3 regions of the Rhizobium sp. WYJ-E13 genome follow, and region 2 is predicted to be linked to each of the others. Evidence: predicted binding sites of a transcription regulator. Region 2 holds the regulator's gene; each other region holds the start of a gene.
The links. Region 2 encodes HrcA, which represses chaperone genes, less so after heat shock. Its sites were predicted from a motif close to GTTAGCACTCNCNNNNNGNGAGTGCTAAC; they were not measured.
Positions count from the first base shown of each region.

Region 1: the regulator HrcA is predicted to act here: its motif matches at 6,656-6,684, upstream of groES (co-chaperone GroES).
Region 3: the regulator HrcA is predicted to act here: its motif matches at 7,953-7,981, upstream of groES (co-chaperone GroES).

Region 1 is NZ_CP076854.1:1,631,501-1,641,606, forward strand. It holds partial or broken gene KQ933_RS28935 (CBS domain-containing protein) at 336-689, shown strand; gene KQ933_RS28940 (NnrS family protein) at 994-1,266, opposite strand; gene KQ933_RS33605 (hypothetical protein) at 1,489-1,938, opposite strand; gene KQ933_RS28950 (hypothetical protein) at 2,181-2,630, shown strand; gene KQ933_RS28955 (threonine transporter RhtB) at 3,101-3,664, shown strand; partial or broken gene KQ933_RS33610 (IS6 family transposase) at 3,890-3,978, shown strand; gene KQ933_RS28960 (hypothetical protein) at 4,191-4,448, opposite strand; gene groL (chaperonin GroEL) at 4,503-6,131, opposite strand; gene groES (co-chaperone GroES) at 6,193-6,507, opposite strand; gene KQ933_RS28975 (usg protein) at 6,787-7,059, shown strand; gene KQ933_RS28980 (hypothetical protein) at 7,155-7,445, shown strand; gene KQ933_RS28985 (Hsp20 family protein) at 7,796-8,266, shown strand; gene KQ933_RS28990 (DUF982 domain-containing protein) at 8,339-8,638, shown strand; gene KQ933_RS28995 (hypothetical protein) at 8,650-8,925, shown strand; gene KQ933_RS29000 (hypothetical protein) at 8,943-9,116, opposite strand; partial or broken gene KQ933_RS29005 (transposase) at 9,091-9,594, shown strand; gene KQ933_RS29010 (universal stress protein) at 9,714-10,106, shown strand, end outside.
Region 2 is NZ_CP076853.1:5,753-15,858, forward strand. It holds gene hemW (radical SAM family heme chaperone HemW) at 1-283, opposite strand, end outside; gene rdgB (RdgB/HAM1 family non-canonical purine NTP pyrophosphatase) at 293-937, opposite strand; gene KQ933_RS00035 (VOC family protein) at 947-1,363, opposite strand; gene rph (ribonuclease PH) at 1,437-2,153, opposite strand; gene hrcA (heat-inducible transcriptional repressor HrcA) at 2,331-3,419, shown strand; gene grpE (nucleotide exchange factor GrpE) at 3,531-4,166, shown strand; gene KQ933_RS00055 (nucleoside hydrolase) at 4,240-5,184, opposite strand; gene KQ933_RS00060 (Hsp20 family protein) at 5,467-5,892, shown strand; gene KQ933_RS00065 (DUF1150 family protein) at 5,940-6,197, shown strand; gene KQ933_RS00070 (tRNA (guanosine(46)-N(7))-methyltransferase TrmB) at 6,349-7,050, opposite strand; gene metK (methionine adenosyltransferase) at 7,047-8,300, opposite strand; gene KQ933_RS00080 (IS1182 family transposase) at 8,566-9,936, opposite strand; gene KQ933_RS00085 (helix-turn-helix domain-containing protein) at 10,037-10,106, opposite strand, start outside.
Region 3 is NZ_CP076853.1:404,445-414,550, forward strand. It holds gene hisS (histidine--tRNA ligase) at 1-1,286, shown strand, start outside; gene KQ933_RS02000 (ATP phosphoribosyltransferase regulatory subunit) at 1,288-2,409, shown strand; gene hisG (ATP phosphoribosyltransferase) at 2,406-3,101, shown strand; gene KQ933_RS02010 (DoxX family protein) at 3,173-3,601, opposite strand; gene KQ933_RS02015 (glutathione binding-like protein) at 3,806-4,516, shown strand; gene KQ933_RS02020 (hypothetical protein) at 4,587-5,033, opposite strand; gene groL (chaperonin GroEL) at 5,905-7,542, opposite strand; gene groES (co-chaperone GroES) at 7,600-7,896, opposite strand; gene KQ933_RS02035 (TIGR01459 family HAD-type hydrolase) at 8,206-9,054, shown strand; gene KQ933_RS02040 (bifunctional riboflavin kinase/FAD synthetase) at 9,069-10,052, shown strand.

The sequences.
Region 1 (10,106 bases), on a different replicon from region 2:
GGTGGCCCTGCCAGGCATAACCAACAATCGCGCGACTGTTTGCTCGCTGTCAAAGTTGGCCGGTCTGCTCCGCTCTGACACAGGATGCGCCTTAGTCCGGTCATCAGTCTCCCCCGGCAGAAGGAAGCAGCCATAGCGACAGACGCGCCAGTCACACAGGCCGCGATTGCGCAGACATGATCCTGCCCCGGCAAATGGCCGATTTGATGCTCCACCATAGTCGCGAAGCGAACTTTGCACGATGGTCATCCACTGGGCCCGTGTCCGGAACGTTTCCGACCGGTGCGCGTTGATTGGTTTTAGCCCAAGCTACTCGGCCTGGGCAGCGCGAGGCACGTCTCGACACCGGGGTTCTGCCGGTGGGTGAGAATGACCGGTTGGTCGGCATGATCACCGATCGTGACATCGCCATCCGCGGCGTGGCAGAGGGAAGAGGCCCGAAGACGAAGGTACGGGACGTGATGAGTACCGATGTCAAATACTGCTTCGAGGACGAAGACGTGGAAGACGTTCTTCATAACATGGGCGATCTTCGAGTCCGGCGATTGCCGGTGTTGAACCGAAAAAAGCGGCTCATCGGCATCATCTCGCTTGGTGATCTCGCCATGAAAGGCAGTGCCAAGGAAACAGGCAAGGCGCTGGGTGGCATCTCACAGCGCGGCGGCGCGCATTCGCAGACAGCCCACTGACGCTCCGCGCAGCTCCGTAGCAAAACTGTCGGCGTGCTGGCCGCCATCTGTCGTTCGGTCGCTCGCGCCATAGTCTTGGCGCGGGCGCTTTATAGACGCACGCGACCATCTGGCGATGGCTGACATTTTCTGATGTGCACAGGATGATCGATCACGCTCTCAATGCCGGTGGGCACGGGGCGGGTCGTCACAATTGCCAAGGCGCTCTCGCCTCCCATCTGCCAGCGTGAGCGCTTTTAGCATAATCACCCTCCCTTCATCGCCAGAGGCTTGCGTCCCGACCATAGGAGTGGCGGCGCATGTTCTACCACGAACAATCCGAAAGCCGCCGTCCAGCCGATCGCTGCCACGGCAAGGATCTCGGGTTCAGCGCAGGAACGAGTTCGGCAAGCGGCCGAACGAGTGCAACGCTGCCAAGCAGGGCGTAGGAAATATTGGTCATCCGGCTCGATTTCAGTTTTCGCCCGGTACGGCCGCGCGTTGCCCGCGTCATCACTGCCGCGAATATATGCAACACGCTCACTTCGGGTAGCCGTTCGGATGCTTGACGTGCGATGGCGGCAAAACCGAAAGGCACGAATATGAAGGTGGCATGCAGGACGAAGAGAGGGCATTGTCGAGGGCGGCAGGCAGAAGCTGACGGTCACTGATCCGCAGCGTCTTCTTAGACTTTCTGAAGGCGAAGGCCATCAGTCGCCGCACTCCGCACGGTCACATCTCAAGAAAACCGGCCTGCGGCCACTACGGCGTGTCGAATGCGGCCATGGGGCCGGATGGCTGCCGCTGCTCAGCTTTTGTCCTAATGGAGCGTATTGTGCGACGCCTTCCACGCCTCGACATCGTCCTTCGATATCCGTATCCGGGAAAATGACGACTGCGGCTGCAGACGTATCTTGGAGGCGGCGATTTCGCATATCGTTCCCACATGCTCCTGCAGCCTTGTCTCATCGGCGCGCGGTGGATTGCTGATCTCCTGCAGAGCGTCGCGATCGATGATGACCACGCGCTGTGCGCCCTTGTGCTCCATCAGCACGACACCTGTCTCTCCGGAAGATTTCAGGAATGCCGTGATGAACCTCGGCAACATGCGGGCTCCCCCTCTCTCGTCCATGATGGACCGGAGCATAGCGGGTAGCATTTCGACGTCTTTGACCTCCATCAAAGAGAACGAAAGCCCCAGGCCATAAGAATCTTCCTGTCGTTCGCGGCAAGTGACGGCGAACATAAGGAAAGGAATGCCGATGCGCATATCGCAAAAGCCGGTCATCGTCGAAATCAAAAGACGCCGACGACGCCGTCCGACTCGTCTCGTCGACCTCCCCAAGAGCCGGCCGGACAAGGCATCCGACACCGACAGGCCGGTATCCTGTCTGGACGCGGCAAGGCTCTCAAGCTGATGGGCGATGTCGTGCAGGGGATCCTGGCCTCCAGGAAGGGTAGCGATCGCGGGCGGGTCGGCAAGAGCGACAGGGACGGCGATGCAGATCGGCCTTGATCATGATCGATGCGCAGGCCACGGGGGAACGTCCAGAGGGGAACAAAATGGATTACTCGATCATCTCGGCGCGGTTCGACGACGCGCAAAAATGCGGTCGCATCGGTCTTCAGCTGGCTGGCCAAACGAGGACCGTGATCGTCACAAGGCGATCGCTGTTGAGTGTGGCATCGCCCCCGCGTGCGAACGAGGCACGGCTTTTCCAGTTTCTGCATAGTTTTTGCGAGATCGCGCTCGCCTATGCCAAACGCGATCCGACGCACGCGGAGACCCTGGTGGTCACCGCAACCGACGTAAGACGCTGGCATCGCGGTCATACACAATCAGAACCGCTGTGGACGTGGCAGGGTATCGGCGGCACCATGACATCGGTTCCCCACCCAATTGATCCGTCGGGCGCACTACGCGCTTCGGCAGAAACGCTCGAACGCTTCGCGGGTGCATAGCTTGTGGAGATATTCCTCGTCCTGATCGCGCCCGACACGAGGAAGCACGAGCTTCAACAGCTCCCATTCTGTGGCGCGGTTGCGATTGAACCATGCCGTTTCTGCAATGCGGTCATAGATGCGCAGAACGCGCCCGTCGGTGGCTGGATCGAGATGTCTCAGAAGCATGACAGAACGGGAAGCTTTTCGAACATGGATTTCACACCCTATCGTGATGCGAGGGTTGCGTGACAGACGCAGATCGCATGTCGTTGCTATCGCCCCTCACCCTGCTCGTCCTTGACAAATCTCAATCTGAGCGGAGTTCATACAGGCAGAAGGGCAAGCCAATCGCGGCAGATCGGTACCCAACGGTCATCGCTGTCTGCCGCGATCTGTTCGGGCAGATGCGGTACTTGACATGATACAGATCAAAACCGTCCGTCCGGAGTTGTGAGAAGGGTGCCAGACAATCGCAAGGATCGGATCTGATGGACCTGCCGACTTTCCTTATCGCCGTCTTCTCGCTGCTGATCCTTCCAGGCCCGACCAATGCGGTTTTGGCATTGGCGTCGACGGCGCTGACCGGCAGGCGATCCCTCTCGCTCGTCACCGCCGTACTACTCGGCTATCTCGCAGTCATCATTCCAGTGTCGAGCATCGCCGCGCCGCTGCTTGAAGGCCAGCCGGTGATCGCGGCCACGGTCAAGCTGATTTCGGCGATCTGGGTTCTTTATCTTGCCCTGAAACTATGGGGGCCGGTCCCGGTGGGCGGCCAGAGCACGCTCGGCGTCGGTCAGGTCTTCGTCACCACGCTGCTCAATCCCAAGGCCATTATCATCGGCCTTACCCTTGTACCCTCTGTCCAGACGGGTGTGCCGGTAGCGGTCGCAGCGTTCGTCTGCTGTGCGACGGTGACGTCGGCAATCTGGCTTGGCCTTGGCGGTCTGCTGGTCGGACGCCATGCGCAAATGCCACCTCTTGTGCGGCATTGCGGCTGCGCCGTGCTGGTCGCCTTTTCCCTGACCCTTGCCATCAGCGCCCTTTGGACCTGAGACTTGTGTCGATTTTCACGAGACTGGCTCGGCTGACTTCCTCGATGGCATGCATGGCTGCCCTCGCAAACCGCCTTGTGCCATGGCTGAGTCCGAGCCGGCAAGATCGATGTCGGCCCTCGAAACGGTGACCGGAAGATTTGATGCCGCCTGCCGCAGCCGCCTTGTCCTTCTTCGGCATCGTAACATTAACTGGCGGTCGACCTTGGTCTGCGATAATGGCGCATGACCCTCAATTTTCGTGACCCACTCTACCGCCGCCATCGTTTTCCGCTGAAGTGATCGCCCGTGCTGTGTGGCTTTACTTCCGCTTCCGGTGCGACGCAGGCCGAACTCGCCGAGGCATTAGCCTGGGCCAACAATGACGAAGCCCTGATCGGTGAGGGGCGCCCTCTGCCGACGGACAAGACTGCGGCCCTGGTTGACCTGTTGGTTTTGGAGGAGGAGTTGGAATAAGGTGGGGCGGCACTGGGCGATGTTGATCGTAGCCGCGGCTTCATGCAAGGATTGGCCGCGGCTCCCAGCTTCATTCTGGGCGCTGATCAGGACAAGCAGCGCTGTGGCTTGAGATGGTCTGCTGCGCCGCGGAACTGATCGCGTCAAAAGATTCAAGCGCTGCCGACAGCAACTGCGCGTGATCCCGTATTCCCTTACTATACAGTTTTGCAACCGAGGTGGTCAGCTTCCCGATCGCGAACGCGTCGCGAGCAACGCCCCTGGATGCCGCAATTTCCTTGATGACGGCTGCGCAAAGGCGTGCGTCTTCTTTCGATGGCAAGCTCATAGATACCCCACAAGTGGCTCGCCCCAGATGTTGGGGCGAGCCTGGCTTGATAGCTTAGAAGTCCATTCCGGCGCCAGCCGGCAGGGCCGGCGCGGCGTCTTTCTTGGGCTTCTCGGCAATCATGGCTTCCGTCGTTACCAGCAGGCCGGCAACCGAAGCAGCATCCTGGAGCGCCGTGCGCACGACCTTGGCCGGATCGATGACGCCTTGGGCATAGAGATCGCCATATTCATTGGTCTGCGCATTCCAGCCATAAGAGAAGTCAGTTTTCTCGCGCAGCTTGCCGACGATGATCGAACCTTCGGCGCCGGCGTTCTCAGCGATCTGACGGACCGGAGCCTCGATCGCCCGGCGAACGATCTCGATGCCGACCTTCTGGTCCTGGTTGGCGGCATCGAGATTGTCGAGGGCCTTGACGGCCCGCAACAGCGCAACGCCACCGCCCGGCAGGATGCCCTCCTCGACGGCCGCACGGGTTGCATGCAGTGCATCGTCGACGCGGTCCTTCTTCTCCTTCACTTCGACTTCGGTCGATCCGCCGACACGGATAACGGCAACGCCGCCAGCGAGCTTTGCCAGGCGCTCCTGCAGCTTCTCGCGGTCGTAGTCGGAGGTCGTCTCCTCGATCTGGGCCTTGATCTGGGCGACGCGGCCATCGATTTCCGCTTTGGAGCCGACGCCATCGATAATGGTGGTGTTCTCCTTCTCGATCGCCACCTTCTTGGCCCGGCCGAGCATGTTGAGGGTGACGTTCTCGAGCTTGATGCCGAGGTCTTCGGAGATCACGGTGCCGCCTGTCAGGATGGCGATGTCCTCCAGCATCGCCTTGCGGCGATCGCCGAAGCCCGGAGCCTTGACGGCCGCAATCTTCAGGCCGCCGCGCAGCTTGTTGACGACGAGGGTCGCAAGAGCTTCGCCTTCAACGTCTTCAGCGATGATGACCAACGGCTTGCCGGACTGGACGACGGCCTCGAGAACCGGAAGCATGGACTGCAGGTTCGAGAGTTTCTTCTCGTGAATGAGGATATAGGGATCCTCGAACTCCACGCGCATCTTGTCGGCATTGGTCACGAAGTAAGGCGACAGGTAGCCGCGATCGAACTGCATGCCTTCGACGACCTCGAGTTCGGTCTCGGCGGTCTTGGCTTCTTCAACCGTGATCACGCCTTCGTTGCCGACCTTCTCCATCGCTTCGGCGAGATAGCGGCCGATCTCGGCATCGCCATTGGCGGAGATGGTGCCGACCTGCGCGATTTCGGAATTGCTGGTGATCTTGCGGGCGTTGGTCTTCAGTTCCTTGACGACGGCGTCGACGGCGATATCGATGCCGCGCTTCAGGTCCATTGGGTTCATGCCGGAGGCGACGGCCTTGGCACCCTCCTTGACGATCGCCTGAGCAAGCACCGTGGCAGTCGTGGTGCCGTCACCGGCAAGATCGTTGGTTTTGGAGGCGACTTCGCGCAGCATCTGGGCGCCCATGTTTTCGAACTTGTCTTCCAGTTCGATTTCCTTGGCGACCGAAACACCGTCCTTGGTAATACGCGGGGCGCCGAAGGACTTGTCGATGACGACATTGCGGCCCTTCGGGCCGAGCGTCACCTTCACCGCGTTGGCGAGCACGTCGACCCCACGCAGCATGCGTTCACGGGCATCGGTGTGAAACTTGACTTCTTTCGCAGCCATTTCCTTAACTCCTCAATAGGCAGCTATCTGACTGATGGGTTGGATTGACGGGGTTATCGCCTCAGGCGGCCTTTTTCTGCTCGGCCTGGGCTTCGATGATACCCATGACATCGCTTTCCTTCATGATCAGCAGGTCCTCGCCATTGATCTTGATCTCGGTGCCGGACCATTTGCCGAACAGGATGCGATCGCCCGCCTTGACGTCGAGCGCCTGGATCTGACCGGCCTCGTTGCGGGCGCCAGGACCGACGGCGATAACCTCGCCTTCCTGCGGCTTTTCCTTGGCGGTGTCGGGAATGATGATGCCCCCCTTGGTCTTTTCTTCGGATTCGACCCGGCGGACGAGAATGCGATCATGAAGCGGTCGGAACGACATGTTTTCCTCCGTTGAGCAAAAATGATGACGTTGATCCCCTGGCCGGACCGGATGACCAGTCCGGGCGGGTGCAAAATCTCGATCGAGCCTTTTGCGCGAAATGATCTGGTTTTGCGATTTTTCGATTTCAAGAGGGAGACACAAAAAAATCAGCACTCATATTCCTGTGCTGCTAACGCACTGGAAAGGAACAACAAACTGGCGTGCGACGTTAAAAATCCCGTTGATGGCCACAAAATTTTGCGCCACTTTCACAGTGTCTTGAAACGGAGATGAAGCATGCAATTCTCATCGGATCTGGAACGTCAGCTCAACGGCTACGGGCTGACAACCGCGCACATCCTCTACCGCATTCCTGATTTTGAATCCGTGCTGCAAACCTATGTCTGGCAGGACTACGATCTGGCTCCCGATTTCCCTGAAATGCACAGGTTCCTCGATTTCTGGCAAACCACCCTCGAAGGGCCGCTCCATTCCGTCAGGTATACCCATCAGCGTCTGATCGGACCCAATGAATGGCGTCGTGTCGAAGGTGAATTCAAGCTTCACTGAGGTCTTGAAACAGAAATTTTCTGTTCCTAGGTCTTTCGCGGCCGAGGCTTGATGAGCTCGGTCAGCAGCGCACGTCTGTTCAGAGTGAGACCGAAATGGAAGAGAAGATCAAAATCATTAAAGACCTCAGCATCGAGGAGCGGGAAGAAGTCTTTGTCGATGTCGCGCGCGTTCTGGAGGGGACCGCACACGAGGCCTATGTCGAAGGCAACCGGCACTTTGCCGCACTCTCGGCGAACATGGCTCAGGCAATCCGCGTCAATGCCGATGAACTGGCCCGCGACGATGTCCAAAACGCCGAGCGCGTATTGCTGCAGGCCGCGGCCATGATCTCGCAGTTCAATGCCGTTCATCCCTATCGGATGGTGAGCAAGGCAGTGCACTGACGATCACGGCGCCCTCCTTTCCTCGCCTGATCGTCGCACGATGGCGATTGCGCTTTGGAAAACCCGACCAGCGTGGCATTCAGGCGTTGCCTCACCCCTGTATCCTGCCTGCCGACAGCGAGGACCAGATCCAGGTGACCCGCGGATGACCAAGCGATTGAGGGCGTGAGCGATAATCTCCAAGAAATGACTGCACATGACTGTCGAAGTTTTTTCTGCTGGGCGCTCTTGAATCCGAAAACCCCGAAAACCAAATCGATTGCCGCCAGCCGCTTAAGACAGGGCTGGCCGTGCTGAGAGCGCCGCTTTCGGCGCTCTCATACCCATGTTGCTTCAAGGAGGATATGGCTATGGCAACATCTTACGATTATGCACCCCTCTACCGTTCGAGCGTCGGCTTCGACCGAGTTTTCAATCTTCTCGAAAACGCCCAGCGCGCCCGTTCGATCAGCGACTGGCCACCCTACGACATCGTCAAGACCGGTGACGACAGCTACCGGATCTCGATTGCGGTGGCGGGCTTCGAACAGGCCGATCTCGACATCACCTTCCAGTCCAACCTTCTGACTGTCACCGGCAAGAAGCAGGAGACGGCGTCGGAAGGCTACCTGCATCGCGGCATCGCCGGCCGGCCGTTCGAACACCGGTTCGAGCTCGCTGATCATGTCCGGGTGAACGGAGCTGACCTAAGGAATGGTCTCCTCTCCATCGATCTGGTTCAAGAGGTCCCTGAAGCGCTGAAGCCGCGAAAGATCGACATCCAGGCCAACCCGGCCCAACGGGCTTCGGCGGTGCAGATCGAAGCGCAGAAGGCGGCTTAATCAGAACTGAGGAGAAAAAGGGCGCCGTCGTGACGGCGCCCGTCGACATTCCGGGTTGGGAAGGAGAGAGTCATGAAACCCGACATGTTCAAACAACCTGTGTGCATCCTTGTCGGCCTCGGCTTTCCGGCTAAGGTCCGCAGCGTCATGGATGCCTACACATACCTTTGCGAATGGCCTGCATCGCTCAGGGATACCGCCCACTCGGTGGCACTGAAGGCTTGTGGCGCGGCACTGCGCGGCGAGATCGAAGCGGAGACCGCGCGTGGCCTGTTTGCCGCCTTCGCCGAGAAACACGATCTGCTGGCGCCGGAGATCGATGCTATCGCCGCGTCTCACCTTCGGCGCGACAGAGATCCGCACGTGCGCTAAGGAGGCCCGATATGCACGATATGTTGCAGCAGGTCGCAAGCAATGCGATGACGATGGGTCCGGCGATCTTGTTCCAGAGCATGCAGCTTCAGCGGCCGATAGACGTGGTGAAAGCGGCAGCCCTGCCTGCCGATGACAAAAGGACGATCCTCGCGGCATGGGCTTCGGACTTCTACGCGGTCGATTCAAAGCCGGCGTTCCGTCATATTCCCGGAACGCCGGAGCCGGTTCCGATCGATGAGATCCGGTTCGCACTCAAAGAACTTGACCGGCGTTACGGTCCCTGATCTTTGACGTTTCAGGCCTATTTCATCAACGTGGCAAGCCGCTTTATGGCCTGGTCCAGCGAACGTTGCCCGTCGCAATAATCCTGCCAGGCGTTCGTCTTTTCGAGGAGCGCCGGCAAGGTGCGAATGGTGAAGCGCTTCGGATCGAGATCGGTCTTCACCTGTGTCCAGGTCAGCGACCGTGGCGACAAACACTGGCTCTGGCGCGCTGTCGATCAAGATGGTTTAGTGCTCGACGTTCTCGTGCAGAATCGGCGCAACACGAAAGCTGCCTGGCGGCTGATGCGCAAACTGCTGAAGGCTCAGCGCCATGCGCCTCGGGTCATAATCACTGATAAGCTGCGGTCCTACGATGCCGCAAAGACATAGACCATGCCTGGCGTCGAGCATCGTTCGCACAAGGCGCTCAACCACCGAACCGAAAACTCCCACCAACCAACGCGAAGGCGTGAGCGGACTGTGAAGCGCGTCAAGTCACGCAGGCAGCTCCAGCGCTTCGTCTCGATCCACGACCCGATCGCCAATCTCTTTCACATTCCTCGGCATGACATTGCCTCAAACAATCATCGCGACCTGCGGACCGCGGCAATGCAGATGTGGAACGAGATCGCTCATTGCGCTCGCTTGACAGTGGGGGCGTCCATACAGAGCTCACCCAGTCGCCGTTAACTTTACAATGCCCCTGCGTCAAATGTGATGCAGGCCGTTTCTTGATGTCGGTCAATGTCTGGTCCACGCGGGAGGCTAGAATCGCATAACGATCTAGCGGGCAAGGGTAGTGATCCGATATGTACCGAACGATAGTCTGCGCTATAGGCAACGGCCCTCGCGAAACGGCCGAGCGCATCCTGAACAAAGCAGCCGGCCTCCTCGACAAGGATGGTTCGATCTTCGTCATCCACGCCGTCGAAACCATGCCACACTACATGACCACGAGCCTACCGGAGGACTTCGAGACCGCCGCCATAAAGGATGCCGAGGAGAAGCTCACCTTGCTCTGCCGGCAGATGAAGATCCCCGCTGCAGTCGAGGTCCATACCGGTAGCGCAGCCAGGGTGCTTTTGGCCGTCGCGCGGGAGAAGCAGGCGGACCTCATCATCCTGTCGACCCATGTCGCAGATATTACCGACTATATTTTCGGGGCCGTGGTCGACCGCGTGGTGCGTCACGCCAAATGCTCG
Region 2 (10,106 bases):
CGACCGTTTCCGGCTTCATCAGCGACGGCGTGCCGCCGCCGAGAAAGATGCTGGTCACCGTCTTCGGCCCGCTCATCTGACGAGCCGTTGCGATCTCCTTCAGGAAGGCCGCGACGTAGCGTTCCTGATCGACCGGCTGATGCCGGACATGGCTGTTGAAATCGCAATAGGGACACTTCGCCGCGCAGAAAGGCCAATGCACATAGATCCCGAAACCGGGCTCACCGGTATCGGGCAGAAGTTTTGCATCGCGCATCAGTGCAGGCGACTCGATCATGTTCAAAGCTTGGCCTTATGCTTCCAGGCAGGTTTCGACAAAGAGCTTGAAGGCGCGAGCGCGGTGCGACAGGGCCTGCGGCTTGCCGATGCTCCATCCGTGCTTTTCTTCCGCGCTCATCTCGCCGAAGGTCACATCATAGCCTTCCGGCTGGAAAACCGGATCATAGCCGAAACCCTGTGTTCCGCGTGGCGGCCAGGCGACCGTGCCTTCCACTTCGCCGCGGAAAAGCTCGGTATGGCCATCCGGCCAGGCAAGGCAGAGCACGCTGACGAAACGGGCAGTGCGTTGCTCGGGCTTGGTGGCGCCGGCCTTTTCCAGTGCTCTCTCGACCTTCTCCATGGCCATGTTGAAATCGCGGCTGCCATTGCCGGTTTCCGCCCAATCGGCGGTATAGACGCCGGGATCACCGCCGAGCGCATCGACGACGAGGCCTGAATCATCAGACAGGGCCGGCATGCCGGAGGCTTGCGCCGAGGCGAGCGCCTTGATCGTCGCATTTTCCTCGAAGGTCGTCCCGGTTTCTTTGGGTTCGATGAAATTGAGCTCGGCAGCTGATTTGGCAGTAAAGCCCAGCGGCCCGATCAGATCCTGGATCTCACGGATCTTGCCCTGGTTATGGCTGGCAACGACAATGGTCTTGGTTTCGAGCTTGCGCATAAAATATCCTTATTCCATGCCCCAGATTTTCGCTTCCGCGCATTCCAGACTGTTGCCGCTGGGATCGCGGAAATAAATGGATCGGCCGCCCTGCGGCCAGTGAACCTCGGATTCGATAGCGGTGCCGGCAGCCTTCAGCTTCCTGGCCATCGCATCGAGATCATCTCCCGAAACCCTGAAGCAGGCATGGCCCTTTCCGGTCGTGCCGTGCGGCGGAACCTGCAGGCTGTCAGGTGCCGGCGGCTTCACCGTTTCCTCCGGGTTGAAGATCAGGAGCACGCCCGGCCCGCAGCGGAAGAATACATGGCGGTTGCCCGAACGCGTAATCTTCTCAAGGCCCAGAATATTCCCGTAAAAAGCTTCGGCCGCATCGAGATCGGTTGCATAAAGCGCTGTTTCGAGAATGCCTTTGATGGGTTGCGCCATTGCCCGCCCCTTGTCCGGCCTTGCCCCGGAAGCAGGGACAAGGAAATTCACTGGCTAGGCTTGAATGGAAGCCTCAGGCGATCGCCTGCTTTTGCAAGTCGACCAGTTCGGCAATGCCTGCCTTGGCAAGGCCCATCAGCGAAGAGAATTCCTCCTCGGTGAAAGGCGTGCCTTCTGCCGTACCCTGGATCTCGACGATGCCGCCGGCGCCCGTCATGACGAAATTGGCATCGGTCTCGGCTGAGGAATCTTCGAGATAGTCGAGGTCGATGACCGACTGGTTGGCGAAGATGCCACAGGAAATCGCCGCGACATGATCCTTCAGCACGCGGTCGGCCTTGATCATGTTGCGGGTTTCCATCCAGCGCAGGCAGTCGTAAAGCGCAATCCAGCCACCGGTGATCGAGGCCGTGCGCGTGCCGCCATCTGCCTGGATGACATCGCAGTCGAGCGTGATCTGGCGTTCGCCGAGCGCAGTCAGATCGACCACGGCGCGCAGCGAGCGGCCGATGAGGCGCTGGATTTCCTGCGTGCGGCCGCCCTGCTTGCCGGCAGCGGCTTCGCGCTTCATGCGTTCGCCGGTTGCGCGCGGCAGCATGCCGTATTCGGCCGTGACCCAGCCCTTTCCGGTGTTGCGCAGCCACGGCGGCGTCTTGTCTTCCAGGCTTGCGGTGCAGAGCACATGCGTATCGCCGAACTTCACCAGGCAGGATCCCTCGGCATGCTTGGAAAAATTGCGCTCGAAGGAGACCTTGCGCATCTGGTCGGTTTTTCTGCCTGAAGGCCGCATTCTCTTCTCCTGAAACATGATGCCGAAAAGCGGAAGCGCTGCCCGGCAATTCCATGCATGCATTGTATCGTCGCCCGCTTCTACGATTGGCCGCGCGCATTTGCAAATTCCCTTTTGCCACGGGGGGCAGATTGGCTATATTTCCCTGATATCATTCAGTGCGGGTGCGAAAAGTTCATGAGCTACAGGTCGACATCAATTTCAGATGCCGTGGCCGCGCTGGATGAACGATCCAAGGAAATCTTCCGGCGCATCGTCGAAGGCTATCTGGAGCATGGCGAGCCCCTGGGCTCCCGCAATCTCTCGCGTCTTCTGCCTATGTCACTGTCGCCCGCCTCCGTGCGCAACGTCATGAGCGACCTGGAGGAATTGGGGCTCATCTATTCGCCGCATGTCAGCGCCGGGCGCCTGCCCACGCAGGTGGGCTTACGTTTCTTTGTCGATGCCTTCATGCAGGTTGGCGATCTCTCGGCGGAGGAGCGGGCCAGTATCGACCGCCAGGTGCGGGCTGGAAATCGCGACAATCCTGTGGAATCGATGATGAACGAGGCAAGCCGCATGCTCTCGGGCATTTCGCGCGGCGCTGGCCTCGTCATTACCTCCAAGAGCGATTCGGTGCTGAAACATGTCGAGTTCATCCGCCTGGAGCCCACCAAGGCACTGGCGGTGCTTGTCGGCGATCACGATCAGGTGGAAAACCGCATCATCGAGTTGCCCGCGGGCGTCACCTCTTCGCAGCTCACCGAAGCCGCCAATTTCCTCAATGCGCACATGACCGGCCAGACGCTGCCGGAACTGCGCCTGCAATTGAGCCGGCTGAAAGATGAAGTTCGCCATGAGCTCGATGCGCTATCGCAGGATCTCGTGGAGCGCGGTATCGCCGTCTGGGCCGGCAGTTCGGACGAGTCCAAGCCGGCACAGCTGATCATTCGCGGCCGCGCAAACCTGCTGGAAGGTGTAGGCGGCACGGAAGATCTCGACCGGCTGCGCCTACTGTTCGACGATCTCGAGAAGAAGGATAGCTTGATCGAGCTCCTGAATCTCGCCGAAAGCGGACCCGGTGTGCGTATCTTCATCGGTTCGGAAAACAAGCTCTTCTCGCTTTCCGGCTCTTCATTGATCGTTGCGCCCTATCGCGATGATGATGACCGCATTGTTGGTGCAGTTGGTGTCATAGGCCCGACCCGACTCAATTATTCGCGTATCGTCCCGATGGTCGATTATACCGCCCAGCTCGTTTCACGCCTTTCACGCGGCTCTCTTTGAAATATTTCGCAGAACCGTTCGAATTTTCGCTTCTTCGTCACGTAGACTTGATTTTTTCCGGCCAAACATCGATATCGGGCGCATCTGAGAATATATGAACCGGAGACCGTCATGACTGATGAAACGACGCAAAACGGACCTGACGCAGCTACGGCGGAAGCCGCAGCCGACGATGCCGCAAACGTCGAGAATGAAGCCGTGAAGGAAGCAGATGCAGGCGAACCGGATGCGCTTGAGCTTCTGAAGGCCGAAAATACCGAACTGCGCGACCGCTATCTGCGGCTCGCTGCCGAAATGGACAATCTGCGCCGCCGCACCGAGCGCGAGGTCAAGGACGCCAAATCCTACTCCGTTGCAGGCTTCGCTCGCGATATGCTGGCCGTTTCGGACAATCTGCGCCGGGCGCTCGACGCCATTCCTGCCGAAGCAAAGGCCGCTGCCGATGCCGGCCTGACGACGCTGATTGAAGGTGTTGAGATGACCGAGCGTTCCATGCTCTCGGCACTCGAGCGCCACGGGGTTCGCAAACTGGAGCCGGTCGGCCAGAAGTTCGACCCGAACTTCCATCAGGCGATGTTCGAGGTGCCGAATACAGAAGTGCCGAACAATACGGTCGTGCAGGTGGTGCAGGCCGGTTTTTCCATCGGCGAGCGCGTGCTGCGCCCGGCCATGGTCGGCGTCGCCAAGGGCGGTCCGAAACTCGTGGAAGCTGAGGCCAACTCGGTGCTGGACGAGAAGGACGCCTAAGGCGACAGGAATACCTGAAAATGAAGAAAGGCCGCGTTAGCGGCCTTTCTTGTTCCTGTCTAATCTTGGCGGATCATATCCGCGCAAAACGCTCGACCAGCAGATCGAAAAAGCCGTCGGCATCGACGTAGCGCATGACCTTCGCATTGCGCTTGCGCTCGGTCACATGCCACCAGTCGACGACGGTCATCCCGACGGTCAGTTCGGATTTGACCTCGATCTCGACATTGCAGTCCCGGCCCTTGAAGAGTTCGGGTTTCAGCAGATAGGCCACCGTCGTCGGGTCGTGCAGCGGGCCGCCGTCCGAGCCGTATTTTTCTATGTCGAAGCGCTCGAAGAATTCCAGCATCTCCACCATCGCCTTGGCCGGCGCGGTGCCGATCGCGGCCATGCGCTTCACGCGATCCTTGCGGGTCAGAAGCTGGTGCGTCACGTCGAGCGGCATCATGACGATGGGCACGCCCGAGCGGAACACGATATCGGCGGCTTCCGGATCGACATAGATGTTGAATTCGGCGGCCGGCGTGATGTTTCCGCCTTCAAAGAAACCGCCGCCCATCATCACCAGTTCCCGGATACGCATGATGATATCGGGCGCCTTCTGGAAGGCCATGCCGATATTGGTCAGCGGTCCGAGCGTACAGAGCGTGACGGTGCCTTCCGGTTCGCGTCGCAGCGTTTCGATGATGAAGTCGACGGAAGGCTGCCCCTGCAGCGGCATCGTCGGTTCGGGAAGTGTCGGGCCATCGAGACCTGTCTTGCCATGCACGTGCTCGGCAGTGACCAGCTTGCGCGCGATCGGCCGGTCGGCGCCGGCAAAGACCTTGATGTCGGTCCGCTTGCAAAGCTCGCAGATGATGCGCGCGTTGCGGCTTGTCAGAGACAGTGGCACGTTGCCGGCGACGGTGGTGATGCCCAGCACATCGAGCTCTTCCGGGCTGCCGAAGGCCAGCATGATCGCGGCGGCATCATCCTGGCCGGGGTCGGTGTCGATAATGATCTTTCTCGGTTCTGCCATCCGAATCGTTCCATCCTGTGGTGCGCGTCGTTGTGGCATGCACCTTCTCATTGTCTTCACGCTCCCGTCGCAAATCAGCACATCGCGCCGGGGCGTGTTTTGATGCGGGGCGCTGCGTCCTTTGTCAAGGAAACGGTCTTATGAGACTTTGCCTTAAATTGTGAGAGGCCTGACCGGCGGCTATCACGCCTTGCAGCGGGCAACCATCGTTCCCATATGAGCGGGTACCCGGATGCTGCATGTGAGGTCCGGAGAGGTCGCTTGCATCAAGGACTTTGGAAGATGAGCCGCATCACCCCTTTCGCCAGCCCGCTGCTTCTGGGCTTCGATGCCATGGAAAAGACGCTTGAGCGGATTTCCAAGGCGAGCGACGGATATCCACCCTATAATATAGAGCGCATCGCCGCAGGTGACGACGCGCCCGAACGACTACGAATTACGCTTGCCGTCGCCGGTTTCAGTGAAGAAGAGCTCGATGTGTCCACTGAGGAAAACCAGCTTCTGATCCGTGGCCGTCAGCTCGATCAGGGCGAGCGCGATTACCTCTACCGCGGTATTGCGGCGAGACAGTTCCAGCGCACCTTCGTTCTCGCCGATGGCATGCAGGTTTTAGGCGCATGCCTCAAGAACGGTCTGCTCTCTGTCGATCTAATTCGACCGGAACCGGCGCGCATGGTCAAGAAAATTAACATTTCGGTTTCACAGTAGCACAACGGTTTGTTGAACCGTTGGTCCCTTCTCCCGGAGGAACAGGAATGTTGATGAAAGAAGCCACGTCGCGTCTGACCAAGTCGGAACTTGCCGGCATCGGCAATGGCGAGGTCGCCTATATTCGCAAAATACGCAATGAAGAGGTCGCCAAGTGCTTCCCCGAGGCGCCGGATATCGATCCGAGCGTTGATCTTTGGGCATTGTTCGGCGCCGATGGTACCCCGATCCTGCTGACGGACAACCGCTCGAGCACCTTCTTCAAGGCTGCCGAAGACGAGCTGAAGACAGTCAGCCTGCATTGATCACGACCGGTCTGCCGCAGGGCTGGCCGTCAGAATGCATGTGTGAAGAATGATAATGGGCGATGCGAGGCGCCCGACGGCTCTGTGATAGACAAGGCCGTCGAGGATGTCGTGATGGCCGATTTGCCCTGAAAGCTCCCATTTAAGCAGGTCAGACACGCTTGAAGGTGAGATAGGCCGAGGAGCGGCCTTCACGGCGGGCCTTGGCTTCATAGCGGGTGCTCGGCCAGCCTTCATAGGGCGTCAGCCAGTCGGCGGCATTCTGGGCCATCCATTCGAAGCCGCCATGGTCGCGGCATTTCAACAGAGTCCAGTTCACATAGGTGTCGATATCGGAGGCGAAGCAGAAGTGCCCGCCCGGCTTCAGCACGCGGTGAAAACGGTCGAGATTGGTCTTCGAGACGAAGCGCCGCTTCCAGTGCTTCCGCTTCGGCCAGGGATCTGGATAGAGCAGGTCGATCTGGTCGAGGCAGCTATCGGGAAGCCAGTCGAGAAGTTGCGTCGCATCGTCGTTGTAGACACGCACGTTGCGCGCACCGGTTTCATCGACGCGCGCCAGCAGTTTCTGCATGGAATTGATGAAGGGCTCGACGCCGATAAAGCCCGTCGAAGGCGTTTCCAGCGCGCGGTGGATGAGATGCTCCCCGCCGCCAAAGCCGATCTCCAGCCGCATCTTTTCGACCTCGACGGGATATAGCTTCTTCAGCGGCTCCGGGGGAGCCGCTGAGAGATCGACAATGAATGCCGGGAGCAGGGTAGCGAGCCTTTCGGCCTGCTGTTCACGCAGAGCCTTGCCCTTGCGGCGACCAAAGAAGGCTTCGGTCGCCCGGCCCCGGCGCTCCATGTCCGTCATGCAGCAGCCTTAGTCCTGACGGCATCCTTGAGCGCCTTCACGAGGTCCGTGCGCTCCCAGGAGAACGAGCCGTCTCGGCCGGCCTTGCGGCCGAAATGGCCGTAAGCCGAGGTCTTGGCATAGATCGGCTTGTTGAGGTCAAGGTGACGGCGGATGCCCGACGGCGACAGGTCCATGTTCTGACGGATGGCGGCTTCGACCTGATCCTCGGAAACACCCTTGCCGGTGCCGTGCAGGTCGACATAGATCGACAGCGGCTGCGCGACGCCGATGGCGTAGGAGAGCTGGATCGTGCAACGGTCGGAAAGGCCGGCAGCGACGACGTTCTTGGCGAGGTAACGGGCAGCATAGGCGGCAGAACGATCGACCTTCGTCGTGTCCTTGCCGGAGAATGCGCCGCCGCCATGCGGAGCAGCACCGCCGTAGGTGTCGACGATGATCTTGCGGCCCGTGAGGCCGGCATCACCATCCGGGCCGCCGATGACGAACTTGCCGGTGGGATTGATGTACCACTTGCAATCGTCGGCAATCTTCAGGTCGCCGAGGGCTTCGCGGATATAGGGCTCGACGACGCTGCGAACCTTCTTCGAATCCCAGCTTTCATCGAGATGCTGGGTGGAAAGAACGATCGAGGTGGCTTCCGCCGGCTTGCCATCGACATAGCGTACGGTCACCTGGCTCTTGGCGTCGGGGCCGAGCTTTGCGACTTCGCCTTCGCCCTTCTTGCGGGCAGTGGCGAGCAGCTGCAGGATCTTGTGGGAATAGTAGATCGGCGCCGGCATGAGGTCAGGGGTTTCCTTGCAGGCGTAGCCGAACATGATGCCCTGGTCGCCGGCACCTTCGTCGCCCTGCTGGTCGGCTGCGCTGTCCACGCCCTGGGCGATGTCGGCCGACTGCGAGTGCAAGAGCACGTCGATCTTGGCCTTCTTCCAGTGGAAGCCGTCCTGCTCGTAGCCGATGTCCTTGATGGCGCGGCGGGCCGCAGCCTTGAACTTCGACGGGTTGATGACGTCGTTGCCGTCCTTGTCCTTCTTCATCAGGCTCGGCGGCAGGCGAACTTCGCCGGCGATGACGACGCGGTTGGTCGTTGCGAGAGTTTCGCAGGCAATGCGCACGCCCCACGGATTGACGCCCGTCTTTGCCGCTTCGCGGTAGACCAGATCGACGATCTCGTCGGAGATGCGGTCACACACCTTGTCCGGGTGACCTTCGGCAACAGATTCGCTGGTAAAGAGATAGTTCGCGCGCATTCCGGGATTCCCCTCAAAGAATAAAAGCAGCCTAGTAGGTACTCAGTTCGGGCCTGAATGACAAGCACAGAAGGACATAAATATATCTTTATATCTGCGGCGAAATGACAAATTTTGCCTTAAAAACGCAAAAAGGCGGCCTTTTGGGCCGCCTTCAGACCGCTGACAAACCCGTCGATTTTGTCGGCGGTTTTTTGTCGGAACGCCCGGTGAAGTGACGTTTTGCCGATGAGGTTGGTCTGATGAGAATTACGGCTGTCTGGCCTTATCCCCAGGCTGGCTTTGGGGTCTTGGTCAGCGCTATGGTGATCTTCTTGATGTTCTGGGCGGCAGCGGCCAGCAGGCATTGGCAGCGGACTCTGACGAGGCCTCGGAAGCGGGCGTAGCGGTGGCCGTGAAGTTGTTTGGCGTCGGCAAAGGAACGTTCGACGGTCTCTTTTCGCCGCTTATAGATTGCCTTGCCCCAGGGTGTCTTTCTGTTGGCATCTGTTCGTTCTCGGGCGTCTTGCCAGACATGGCGGGTGATGGTGCGCTCAGCCTTGGCATTGGACGTGCAGGAGGCAAGCAGCGGGCAGTTTCGGCAGATGGCAGGATCGGAGCGGTAGTGCTTGTAGCCGTTGCGGTCGGTGGTGGCATAGGTCAGCAACTGGCCCTCGGGGCAGCGATAGCCGTCCGTCTCGGGCTCGAACACGAACTTCGATTTGCGCATCATCCCGTCCTTGGGTGGGGTGGGATTGCGATAGCCGGTGACGCCGAGGATTTTTCTGTCCTCCAGTCCCTTGGCGATGCCTGATGTCGCATAGCCCGCATCGAGCCCGACCGCGCCGACATGCAAGTCGAAGCGGTCGCGCTGCCGGTCCAGCCGCTCCAGGTAGACGATCGAGTCATGCACATTGGCCGGCGTCACATGCGTGTCGGTGATGATGGCATGGCGACCATCGACGGTCCGATGATCGAGATAAAAGAAGCCCTTGGGCTTGCCGTCGCGCACCATGTAGCCGCTTTCAGGGTCGGTGCGGCTGACCTTGGTTTCCTTCACCTCGGGCTCGCGCGCCTTCTCCTTCAGCGGCTTCTGGCCATGCGCGGCCCGTTCGGCCTCGATCGCCCGGTCAAGATCGGCCCAGTAATCGGCCCGCGATTTCTGGAGCATCTCAAGATCATATTTGCCCTTGTTGGCATTGGCCTTCAGATGCGTGGAATCCGTATACAGTACCGTGCCGTCGACCAGGCCGTGCCGGATCGCCTGCTTCACGATCGCATCGAAGATGTCCTGGACCACGGACGTATCGTTGAAGCGGCGGCGACGGTTTTGCGACAGCGTCGAGGCATCGAAGACCGGCTCAGTCAGCTTCATCCGAAGGAACCAGCGATAGGCGACATTGACCTCGATCTCGCGCACCAACTGCCGCTCCGAGCGAACCCCGAACAGGTAGCCGATGAACAGAGCCTTGAACATTAAGGTAGGATCGAGCGGCGGACGCCCGTTGTCGGCGCAGTAGAGCCCGGCAACACGATCATGGATGAAGGAAAAGTCGATCACCGCATCGATCTTGCGAAGCAGGTGATCCTTCGGCACCAGGCTGTCGAGCGTCACCATCTCGAGAGCCGTTTGTTCGGGAGCAGGTTTCTTCAACATGTCCCAGTGAATCACAAACCCCTGGCTGTGGCCAGGGGTTTGTCAGCAGTCTGAAGGCGGCCTTTTGGGCCGCCTTGAGTTTTTCCGAGCGTGGGGACGCTCAGTCGGAGTCGGCTTCCGCCGCCAGTGCTTTCACCAGTTCGACGACCTTGCGACGAACCTTGGGATCG
Region 3 (10,106 bases), 400 kb from region 2:
TGCAGGACGATGACGAGCAGTGGATGTCGCTGCGTTACGACCTGACGGCGCCGCTCGCCCGCCATGTCGCTGAGAATTTCAACGAGATCCAGCTTCCCTACCGCACCTATCGCGCCGGCTACGTCTTCCGCAACGAGAAGCCGGGTCCGGGCCGCTTCCGTCAGTTCATGCAGTTCGATGCCGATACGGTCGGCGCACCGGGCGTCCAGGCCGATGCCGAAATGTGCATGATGATGGCTGATACGCTGGAAGCGCTCGGCATCAAGCGCGGCGACTATGTCATTCGCGTCAACAACCGCAAGGTTCTGGACGGCGTGCTCGAAGCAATCGGCCTCGGCGGCGACGACAAGGCCGGCCAGCGTCTCAACGTGCTGCGGGCCATCGACAAGCTCGACAAGTTCGGCCCTGATGGGGTGCGCCTGCTGCTTGGCGAAGGCCGCAAGGACGAATCCGGTGACTTCACCAAGGGCGCGAAACTCAACGACGATCAGATCGAGAAGGTCCTCTTCTTCGTCGGCATCAAGAACTATGCCGAAAGCGCCGTCCGGCTCGCCGAGCTGGTTGCCGGCACCGAGAAGGGCAGCGAAGGCGTCGAGGAACTGAATTTCATCGGCGCACTCGTCACCAGCGCCGGCTATCAGTCCGACCGCATCAAGATCGATCCCTCTGTCGTCCGCGGCCTCGAATATTACACCGGCCCGGTTTACGAGGCCGAACTGCTCTTCGACGTCACCAACGAAAAGGGCGAGAAGGTCGTTTTCGGTTCCGTTGGCGGTGGCGGTCGTTACGATGGTCTCGTGTCCCGCTTCATGGGCCAGCCCGTTCCGGCAACAGGCTTCTCCATCGGCGTCTCGCGCCTGATGACGGCGCTGAAGAACCTCGGCAAGCTCGGCCAGCAGGATGTCATCGAGCCGGTGCTCGTCACCGTCATGGATGGCGATGTCGAGGCCATGGGCCGCTATCAGCGCTTCACGCAGGAGCTTCGCGCCGCCGGCATCCGCGCCGAGATGTTCCAGGGCAACTGGAAGAAGTTCGGCAACCAGCTGAAATATGCCGACCGCCGCGGCTGCCCGATCGCCATCATCCAGGGTGGCGACGAGCGTGCGCAGGGCGTCGTCCAGATCAAGGATCTCATCGAGGGCAAGCGCCTCTCCGGCGAGATCGAGGACAACACGACCTGGCGCGAGGCGCGTGTGGCGCAGGAAACCGTTGCGGAAACCGATCTCGTCGCCAAGGTGAAGGAAATCCTCGCCGCGCAGGCGGAGGACCGGAAGAGGGCGGGCTGATATGGCCCTCATCAACCTTCCCGAATTCTCCGGCGAGCTTCTGGACGAATTCGCCGCCCGCAAGGCGGAGCGGATAGACACGCCGGTCATCCAGCCGGCCGAACCCTTTCTCGATATCGCCGGCGAGGATCTTCGCAGGCGCATCTTCATGACGGAAAGCGAAACCGGCGCCAGCCTGTGCCTGCGCCCGGAATTCACCATTCCTGTCTGTCTGCGCCATATCGAGAGCGCGACAGGCACGCCGAAGCGTTACTCCTATCTCGGCGAAGTCTTCCGCCAGCGCCGCGATGGCAGCAATGAATTCTATCAGGCCGGCATTGAAGATCTCGGCGATATTAACCTTGCGAGCGCCGATGCCCGCGCGATTGGCGATGCGGTTGGCATCCTGTCCCGCCTGCTGCCCGGCCGGCATCTCTCGGTGACAATAGGCGATCAGGCCGTGTTCGAAGCCGTCGTGCAGGCGCTCGGCCTGCCGCTTGGCTGGCAGAAGCGGCTGGTCCATGCCTTCGGCAACATGATCCAACTGGAGACGCTGCTGGCGCGTCTCGTCAGCCCGCAATTCGTGACCGGCCTTGATGATGATGTCGCCCGGCTTGTCGGTGAGGATGATGAGGCGGCACTGGTTTCCTATATCGACGAGACGATGCAGGCGACCGGCTATTCCACAAACGCCAGCCGCTCGCCGCAGGAGATTGCCCGCCGCCTGAAGGAAAAGCTCGTCCTGTCCGAGACCCGGCTGGATGACGCCGCTTTCCAAGTGCTGGAGCAGTTCCTGGCGCTCAACGTGCCGCTTGTCAATGCATCAGCGGCACTTTCGCATTTCGCCGACGCGGCCGGACTGAAGCTCGGCAATGCGCTGGCGCGTTTCGATGGTCGCGTCGCAGCGATCGCCAATGCCGGCGTCGATCTGTCGCTCATCGAATACCGCGCCGCTTTCGGCCGTCCGCTCGATTATTATACCGGCCTCGTCTTCGAAGTGATGGTTGAAGGCTCCTCCGCGGTTCTGGCCGGCGGCGGCCGCTTTGACAAGCTGATGACCTTCCTTGGCGCCAAGGACCGCATTCCCGCCGTCGGCTTCTCCCTCTGGCTCGACCGTATCGAAACCGAAAGGGCCGCCGCATGACGATCACCATTGCGCTTCCCTCCAAGGGCCGCATGAAGGATGACGCCTCTGCGATCTTCGAGCGTGCCGGCATGAAAATCTACGCAGTCGGCAACGATCGCTCCTATCGCGGCCGTGTCGAAGGTTGGGACGATGTGGAAATCGCCTTCCTCTCGGCCTCGGAAATTTCCCGCGAGCTCGGCAACGGCTCGATCGATTTCGGCGTCACCGGCGAAGACCTCGTGCGCGAGGGACTGGCTGAAGCCGACAAGCGGGTGGAATTCTGCGCCCGCCTCGGCTTCGGCCATGCCGATGTCGTCGTCGCGGTGCCGGAAATCTGGCTGGATGTCGATACGATGGCCGATCTGGTGGATGTCGCTGCCGATTTCCGCGCCCGTCACGGCCGGCGTCTCGCAATCGCCACGAAATACTGGCGCTTGACCCAGCAGTTCTTCTCCAGCCAGCACGGCATCCAGCTCTACCGCATCGTCGAGAGCCTGGGCGCCACAGAAGGCGCGCCGGCCTCCGGCTCGGCCGATATCATCGTCGATATCACCTCGACCGGTTCGACTCTGCGCGCCAATCACCTCAAGGTGCTCTCCGATGGCGTCATCTTGCGCTCGGAAGCCTGCCTGGTGCGTGCCCGCAAGGATACGCATGCCGATACGCCGACGGTGACGGCGATTGCCGAGGCTGTCCGCGCGGTTCTCTGAACCAAATTACTCAACATGCAAAACCCGCCGTCAGCAGACGGCGGGTTTTGCATTTTTGGGAGGAAATGGAATTAGCGGGCGGCGACGGCCTGCAGGCCGCGGCGTGCGTCGATCGAATAGGCACCGGCACCGACGGTGGCGAGCAGGATGTACGCGCCGGCCAGTGTGATGTTCTTCATGACCATGATCTGGTTGAGGATATTCACGAGTTCCGCGCCACTTGCGTAGGGCAGATGGAAGACAACGGCTGTAAATACGCAGAAGCCTGCGAGCATCCAGCCGACGATGCGAACCTGGAAGCCCGTGAGAACCGCAAGGCCGGCCAGCAGTTCGAAGAGGCCTGCAGCATAGGCCAGGAGGGTTGCTGCCGGCAGGCCGGCACCGGCGATCATGCCCGCAGTACCGGCAGCATCGGTTATCTTGCCGAAGCCGGCAAGGATGAACATGAAGGACAGAAGAATGCGGGCGAGAAGGATGAGGGCGTTATTCGTATTCGACATGGACGTTGCTCCGTTGAATGACTTTTGAGGTCTTGATGCCCCGGCACCGTGTTGGACCTCGGATGCCCTCTATCTCGCCTTTTTCTGACGTCAGGGAAAGATAAACGCCAGCGGACAGTTTGTTCACTAATACGAAACGATCGGGTGACTTGCCTTGCGGTGCAGGCGTCTTCTATGGTCGCCTCCTCACTATGGAGAACCCCGATGGCAGATCTTTCCGCATTCCCGATCACCAGCCGCTGGCCGGCGAAAAACCCTGATATTATTCAGCTTTATTCCCTTCAGACGCCGAATGGCGTGAAGATCTCTGTGGCGCTGGAGGAGCTCGGTCTGCCCTATGAGGCCCATTATGTCTCCTTCGCAACCACCGATCAGAAGACGGCTGAATTCGTTTCGCTGAACCCGAACGGCCGCATTCCGGCGATCATCGATCCCAACGGCCCGGACGGAAAGCCGATCGGCCTTTTCGAATCTGGAGCCATCCTGCTCTATCTGGCGGAAAAGACCGGCAAGCTGATCCCGGCTGATGCCGCGGGCCGCTATGAAACCATCCAGTGGGTCTTTTTCCAGATGGCCGGCATCGGCCCGATGTTCGGCCAGTTCGGCCATTTCTACAAATTCGCCGCTGACAAGGTCGCCAACAATTCCTATCCGGTGGAGCGCTATCGCGACGAATCCAAGCGCCTGCTCGGCGTGCTGGAAAGCCGCCTGCAGGGGCGCCAGTGGATCATGGGCGACGAGTACACCATCGCCGACATCACCACATTCCCGTGGCTCCGCGGCGCCGACATCTTCTATGGTGGCCGCGAGGTGCTGGAATATGCGAAATTCCCTGCCGTCATGGATTGGCTGCAGCGCTGCATCGCCCGACCGGCGAGCGAGAAGGGCCTCAACATTCCGGTGAAGCCCGCCTGACGGTCTTCGGATTGAAACAGAAAAGGCCGGTCGCGAGACCGGCCTTTTTTCTTGTGTCCATGCAGGCAGATTACTGCCGGCTGGCGATCTGGCTGGTACCTTCCAGCTTGAAGCGCGGGAAGATGAAAACGCCGACCATGCTGCCGCTGTATTTTTCCTCCAGCCCATTGGATTCGCCCATGCAAAAGAGCGGCTGACGGAAACCGTTCGGCATCATGATGGTCGTCGAGAAACAGAAGGATGAGGAAAGCGTCGCCGCCTGCTCGAAGAGCTGCAGGACGTGGTTGCGATCCCTGGTGTTATAGCAGCGCACCAGGCTCAACAGGCCGCATTCCTGCGCCGAGAGACCGTGCAGCATCGCGCTCCATTCTCCGAGCCTGATCACGCCTGTCGAAAAATCTCCGATCCAGCTTTCGGACACGGAAAACTGCGCCAACATTTCGTGATTATGATTGTTGTAGTCCAGCGAGCCAGGCATCAAGGGTGCGGCAGCATTGGCTTTGGCGATCTTAAACAAGGCGTTCCCCAATTCGGGTGCGGCTGCCCCGCCGCACACTCGGCAAACACAAAGAAACAGGATCACGTAGCGGCAGGCATCATGCCTGTGCTTGATCTCGCGGCAACAGTTGCTCGGCGGCACCTCAGATGGTCGCCGCACGAATGCCTTCCGCAAGATTTACTCTCGTATGTTCGCGGAGACCTTCGAAGCCCGAATGTTCACGCATTGGCCTTTGGCGTGCTCCGGTCTCGTCTGCAGCGAGTATTCTTCCGGACTGAACGTCAATTGCAGCGCGGATTTATAGGAGCTTTTGCGCAAACGGCAACGGCTTTTTCCGGGCGTTAGGCTGGCGTTATGACAAGGGTTTTCTGCAGATTTGTGGGTTTCTCACTAATTCTGTGGCTCGAACTCAGCTTTTCGGGCCGTGGAAACGGTTCCACTCGCCGCACAGCATACAATCTTCGTAGGTTATGAGCTTTGCATCCGAATTCTTCGCAATTGAAAAATGTGCCGCGGCGCAAGCTTCGCGAAAGCCTCGATCAAAAAATCACGCTTTCTGCAGCAGATTAAACGTTCAAGCGACTTATTAAACAAGGTGTTCTTCGAATCGCTTGAATAAAAGAAAGGGCGGCTCGAAGACCGCCCTTCCTGAACTGAACCGGATGGCCCAGATGGATGACCAGAGCCTTAAATCATGTCCATACCGCCTGTTCAGCGCGCTTGACGCGCTGAACCATCTTAGATGATGGGCGGTTTCATGAACGATGCTGTGAAAGGCCCTCGGCCTATCACATCATGTCCATACCGCCTGTTCAGCGCGCTTGACGCGCTGAACCATCTTGGATGATGGGCGGTTTTACGGACGACGCTGTGAAAGGCCTTCGGCCTATCACATCATGTCCATACCGCCCATGCCGCCCATGCCGCCCGGCATTGCCGGAGCGTCCTTCTTCGGCAGCTCGGCGATCATGGCTTCCGTGGTGATCAGCAGCGAAGCAACCGAAGCCGCGTTCTGCAGAGCCGTACGGACAACCTTGACCGGGTCGACGATGCCGAGCTGGATCAGGTCGCCATATTCGCCGGTCTGGGCGTTGTAGCCGTAGTTGTCTTCGTTCTTGTCGAGGATCTTGCCGACAACGATCGAAGCTTCGTCGCCTGCGTTTTCAGCGATCTGGCGAACCAGAGCCTGGAGAGCGCGGCGAACGATGTTGATACCAGCTTCCTGGTCGTCGTTTTCGCCCTTGGCCTTGATCTTTGTGGAAGAGCGCAGCAGAGCGACGCCGCCGCCCGGTACGATACCTTCCTGAACAGCAGCGCGCGTCGCGTTAAGGGCGTCGTCGATGCGGTCCTTCTTTTCCTTCACTTCGACTTCCGTCGAACCGCCGACGCGGATGACGGCAACACCGCCAGCGAGCTTGGCAAGACGTTCCTGCAGCTTTTCACGGTCGTAGTCGGAGGTGGTTTCTTCGATCTGGGCCTTGATCTGGGCAACACGGCCTTCGATGTCGGACTTGGCGCCAGCGCCGTCGACGATCGTGGTGTTTTCCTTGGAGATCGAAACCTTCTTGGTGCGGCCGAGCATGTCGAGGGTAACAGACTCGAGCTTGATGCCGAGGTCTTCGGAGATGACAGTGCCGCCCGTGAGGATAGCGATGTCTTCCAGCATGGCCTTGCGGCGGTCGCCGAAGCCCGGAGCCTTGACAGCAGCAATCTTCAGGCCGCCACGCAGCTTGTTGACGACGAGGGTCGCAAGAGCTTCGCCTTCGACGTCTTCAGCGATGATGAGGAGCGGCTTGCCGGTTTGAACGACAGCTTCGAGAACCGGGAGCATGGACTGCAGGTTCGAGAGCTTCTTTTCGTGCAGGAGGATGAAGGCGTCTTCGAGATCAGCAACCATCTTTTCCGGGTTGGTGACGAAGTAGGGGCTCAGGTAGCCGCGGTCGAACTGCATGCCTTCGACGACTTCGAGTTCGGTTTCAGCGGTCTTGGCTTCTTCGACGGTGATAACGCCTTCGTTGCCGACCTTCTGCATTGCTTCAGCAATGTCGAGACCGATCTGCTTTTCGCCGTTTGCGGAGATCGTGCCGACCTGGGCAACTTCTTCCGACGTGTTGATCTTCTTGGCCTTGGCCTGGAGATCCTTGACGACTTCAGCAACAGCGAGGTCGATACCGCGCTTCAGGTCCATCGGGTTCATACCGGCAGCAACTGCCTTTGCGCCTTCGCGAACGATGGCCTGTGCGAGAACCGTTGCAGTCGTGGTGCCGTCGCCGGCGACGTCGTTGGTCTTCGAAGCAACTTCGCGGACCATCTGGGCGCCCATGTTTTCGAACTTGTCTTCGAGTTCGATTTCCTTGGCGACCGAAACACCGTCCTTGGTGATGCGCGGAGCGCCGAAGGACTTGTCGATAACGACGTTGCGGCCCTTGGGACCGAGGGTGACCTTCACTGCGTCAGCGAGGACATCGACGCCACGCAGCATCTTTTCGCGCGCGCCGCGGCCGAATTTTACTTCTTTAGCTGCCATTTTGAGAACTCCTGAAAAGGGGTGTCAACGATATCGGGTAAAAGGCGAACGGCTGGATCAGCCGATGATGCCCATGATGTCGGCTTCCTTCATGATGAGAAGGTCTTCGCCGTTGATCTTGACTTCGGTGCCCGACCACTTGCCGAACAGAACGCGGTCGCCAGCCTTGACGTCGAGTGCTACGACCTTGCCGGATTCGTCACGGGCGCCGGAGCCGACAGCGACGATTTCGCCTTCCTGCGGCTTTTCCTTGGCGGTGTCCGGGATGATGATGCCGCCCTTGGTCTTCTCTTCGGATTCAACGCGACGGACGACGACGCGATCGTGAAGCGGGCGGAAATTGGTGCTTGCCATTGTCTAATCCCTCGATCAAATGACATTCGCGGACCGGGGTGGCCCACAAGGTGGATGTTAGCACTCAACTCCTGTGAGTGCTAGCGCCGTGCATTTAGGGATGGCTCCTGAAGGAGTCAAGAAGAGCCTTCACGGATTTTTGTGCCGGAATTGTGAAGACAGGCGGGATTTGTCCGGCGTGGTTACCGAGCTTTGCTCACGTCCAGCTTTTGAGCCTCCGGCGTTCTTGGCCTGATATAGAAAATGCCTTGCCATTGAAGCCCGCCTTTGCAATGTCACCGGTGACTGTAAGCGAAGCAGGATAGTGGAATGGCAAAGCGGATTGCGAATTTCTCCGAGATCACCGATCGATATGACGCGGTGTTCTGCGATGTCTGGGGTGTCGTGCATAACGGCGTCGATCCGTTTCCGAAGGCTGGTGAGGCGCTGCAGGCGGCCCGCGCCGCAGGTCTGGCCGTCGTTCTCATCACCAATTCGCCGCGCGTTTCCTGGCAGGTCGTCGAGCAGTTGCGCCAGATCGGCGTGCCCGACGGCGCTTATGACCGCATCGTCACCTCGGGCGATGTCACGCGGGCATTGATCGCCGAAGGTCCACGCGAGGTCTTCCTGCTTGGTCCCGAGCGCGACAGCCCGATCCTCGAAGGCCTCGATATCGAGCGCGCTGCCGCCGGCGAAGCCACCTCGGTCGTCTGCACTGGCTTCTTCGATGACGAGACGCAGACGCCCGAGGACTACACGGACATGCTGTTGGAGTTCAAATCCCGCAACGTGCCGATGATCTGCGCCAATCCCGATCTAGTGGTCGAGCGCGGCCACCGCATCATTCCCTGCGCCGGCGCCATGGCCGCCTATTATGAGCAGCTCGGCGGCTCCACCCGCATCGCCGGCAAGCCGCATCGGCCGATCTATGAGGCAACCCTTGCCGCTGCCCGCGAGGTCCGCGGTGATTTCCCCATCGACCGTGTGCTGGCGATCGGCGACGGCATGCCGACGGATGTTCGTGGCGCCTTGAATTATGGGCTCGACCTTCTCTACATCAGCGGCGGCATCCACGCGAAGGAATATACGTTGAACGGCGAGACCGACGAGGCGATCCTCAACGCCTATCTCGAACGGGAAAAAGCCGCACCCAAGTGGTGGATGCCGCGCCTCGCATAAGAGAAAACAAATCGATGACCGTGTTCCACCGCAATGAAACCCGCGATCCGCTACCCGAGCATCTGAAAGGCGGCGTCATCGCCATCGGCAATTTCGACGGCGTTCATCGCGGCCATCAATCGGTGCTGAACCGGGCACTCGATATCGCACGGGAGCGCGGCATACCCGCCCTGGTGCTGACCTTCGAGCCGCATCCGCGCACCGTTTTCAAGCCGGATGCGCCGGTCTTCCGCCTGACGCCGGCGCCCTTCAAGGCACGCATCCTGGAGGAGCTGGGCTTCAACGCGGTCATCGAATATCCTTTCGACTACGAATTCTCGCAGCGCTCGGCGGATGATTTCATCCATTCCATCCTGAAGGACTGGCTCGGCGCCTCCGAAGTTGTGACCGGGTTCGACTTCCATTTCGGCCGCGGCCGGGAAGGTGGACCTGCCTTCCTGATGGATGCCGGCAACAAATATGGTTTCGGCGTCACTCTGATCGACGCATTCCGCGACGAGAACACGGATGTCGTCTCATCGAGCCATGTCCGTGCGCTGCTGAAGGAAGGCGATGTCTCCTCCGTCGCCGCCATGCTCGGCTATCACTATACGGTGCAGGCGAAGGTGATCGATGGCGAGAAGCTCGGCCGCCAGCTCGGCTTCCCGACCGCCAATATGCAGCTGCCGCCGGAGGCGGAACTCGCAGCCGGCATTTACGCCGTTCGTTTCCGCCTCGAAAACGGCAGGCTGTATGATGCGGTGGCAAGCTACGGCCGGCGCCCGACGGTGACGGAAAACGGCGTGCCGTTGCTCGAAACCTATCTCTTCGATTTCAGCGGCGATCTCTACGGCCAGACTTGTTCGGTCTCCTTCTTCGGCTATCTGCGCCCTGAACTGAAGTTCGATGGGCTCGATCCGCTCGTCGCGCAGATCAAGCGCGACGAGGAGGAGGCGAGGGCGCTTCTCGAAGGTGTGAGACCGCTCGGCGAGCTCGACCGGAAGCTCTGTTTCGACTGAGCAATTCCAGCAAAAGCGCTTGAGCGTTTTGCGTCCGGAATTGCGTAAAAACAA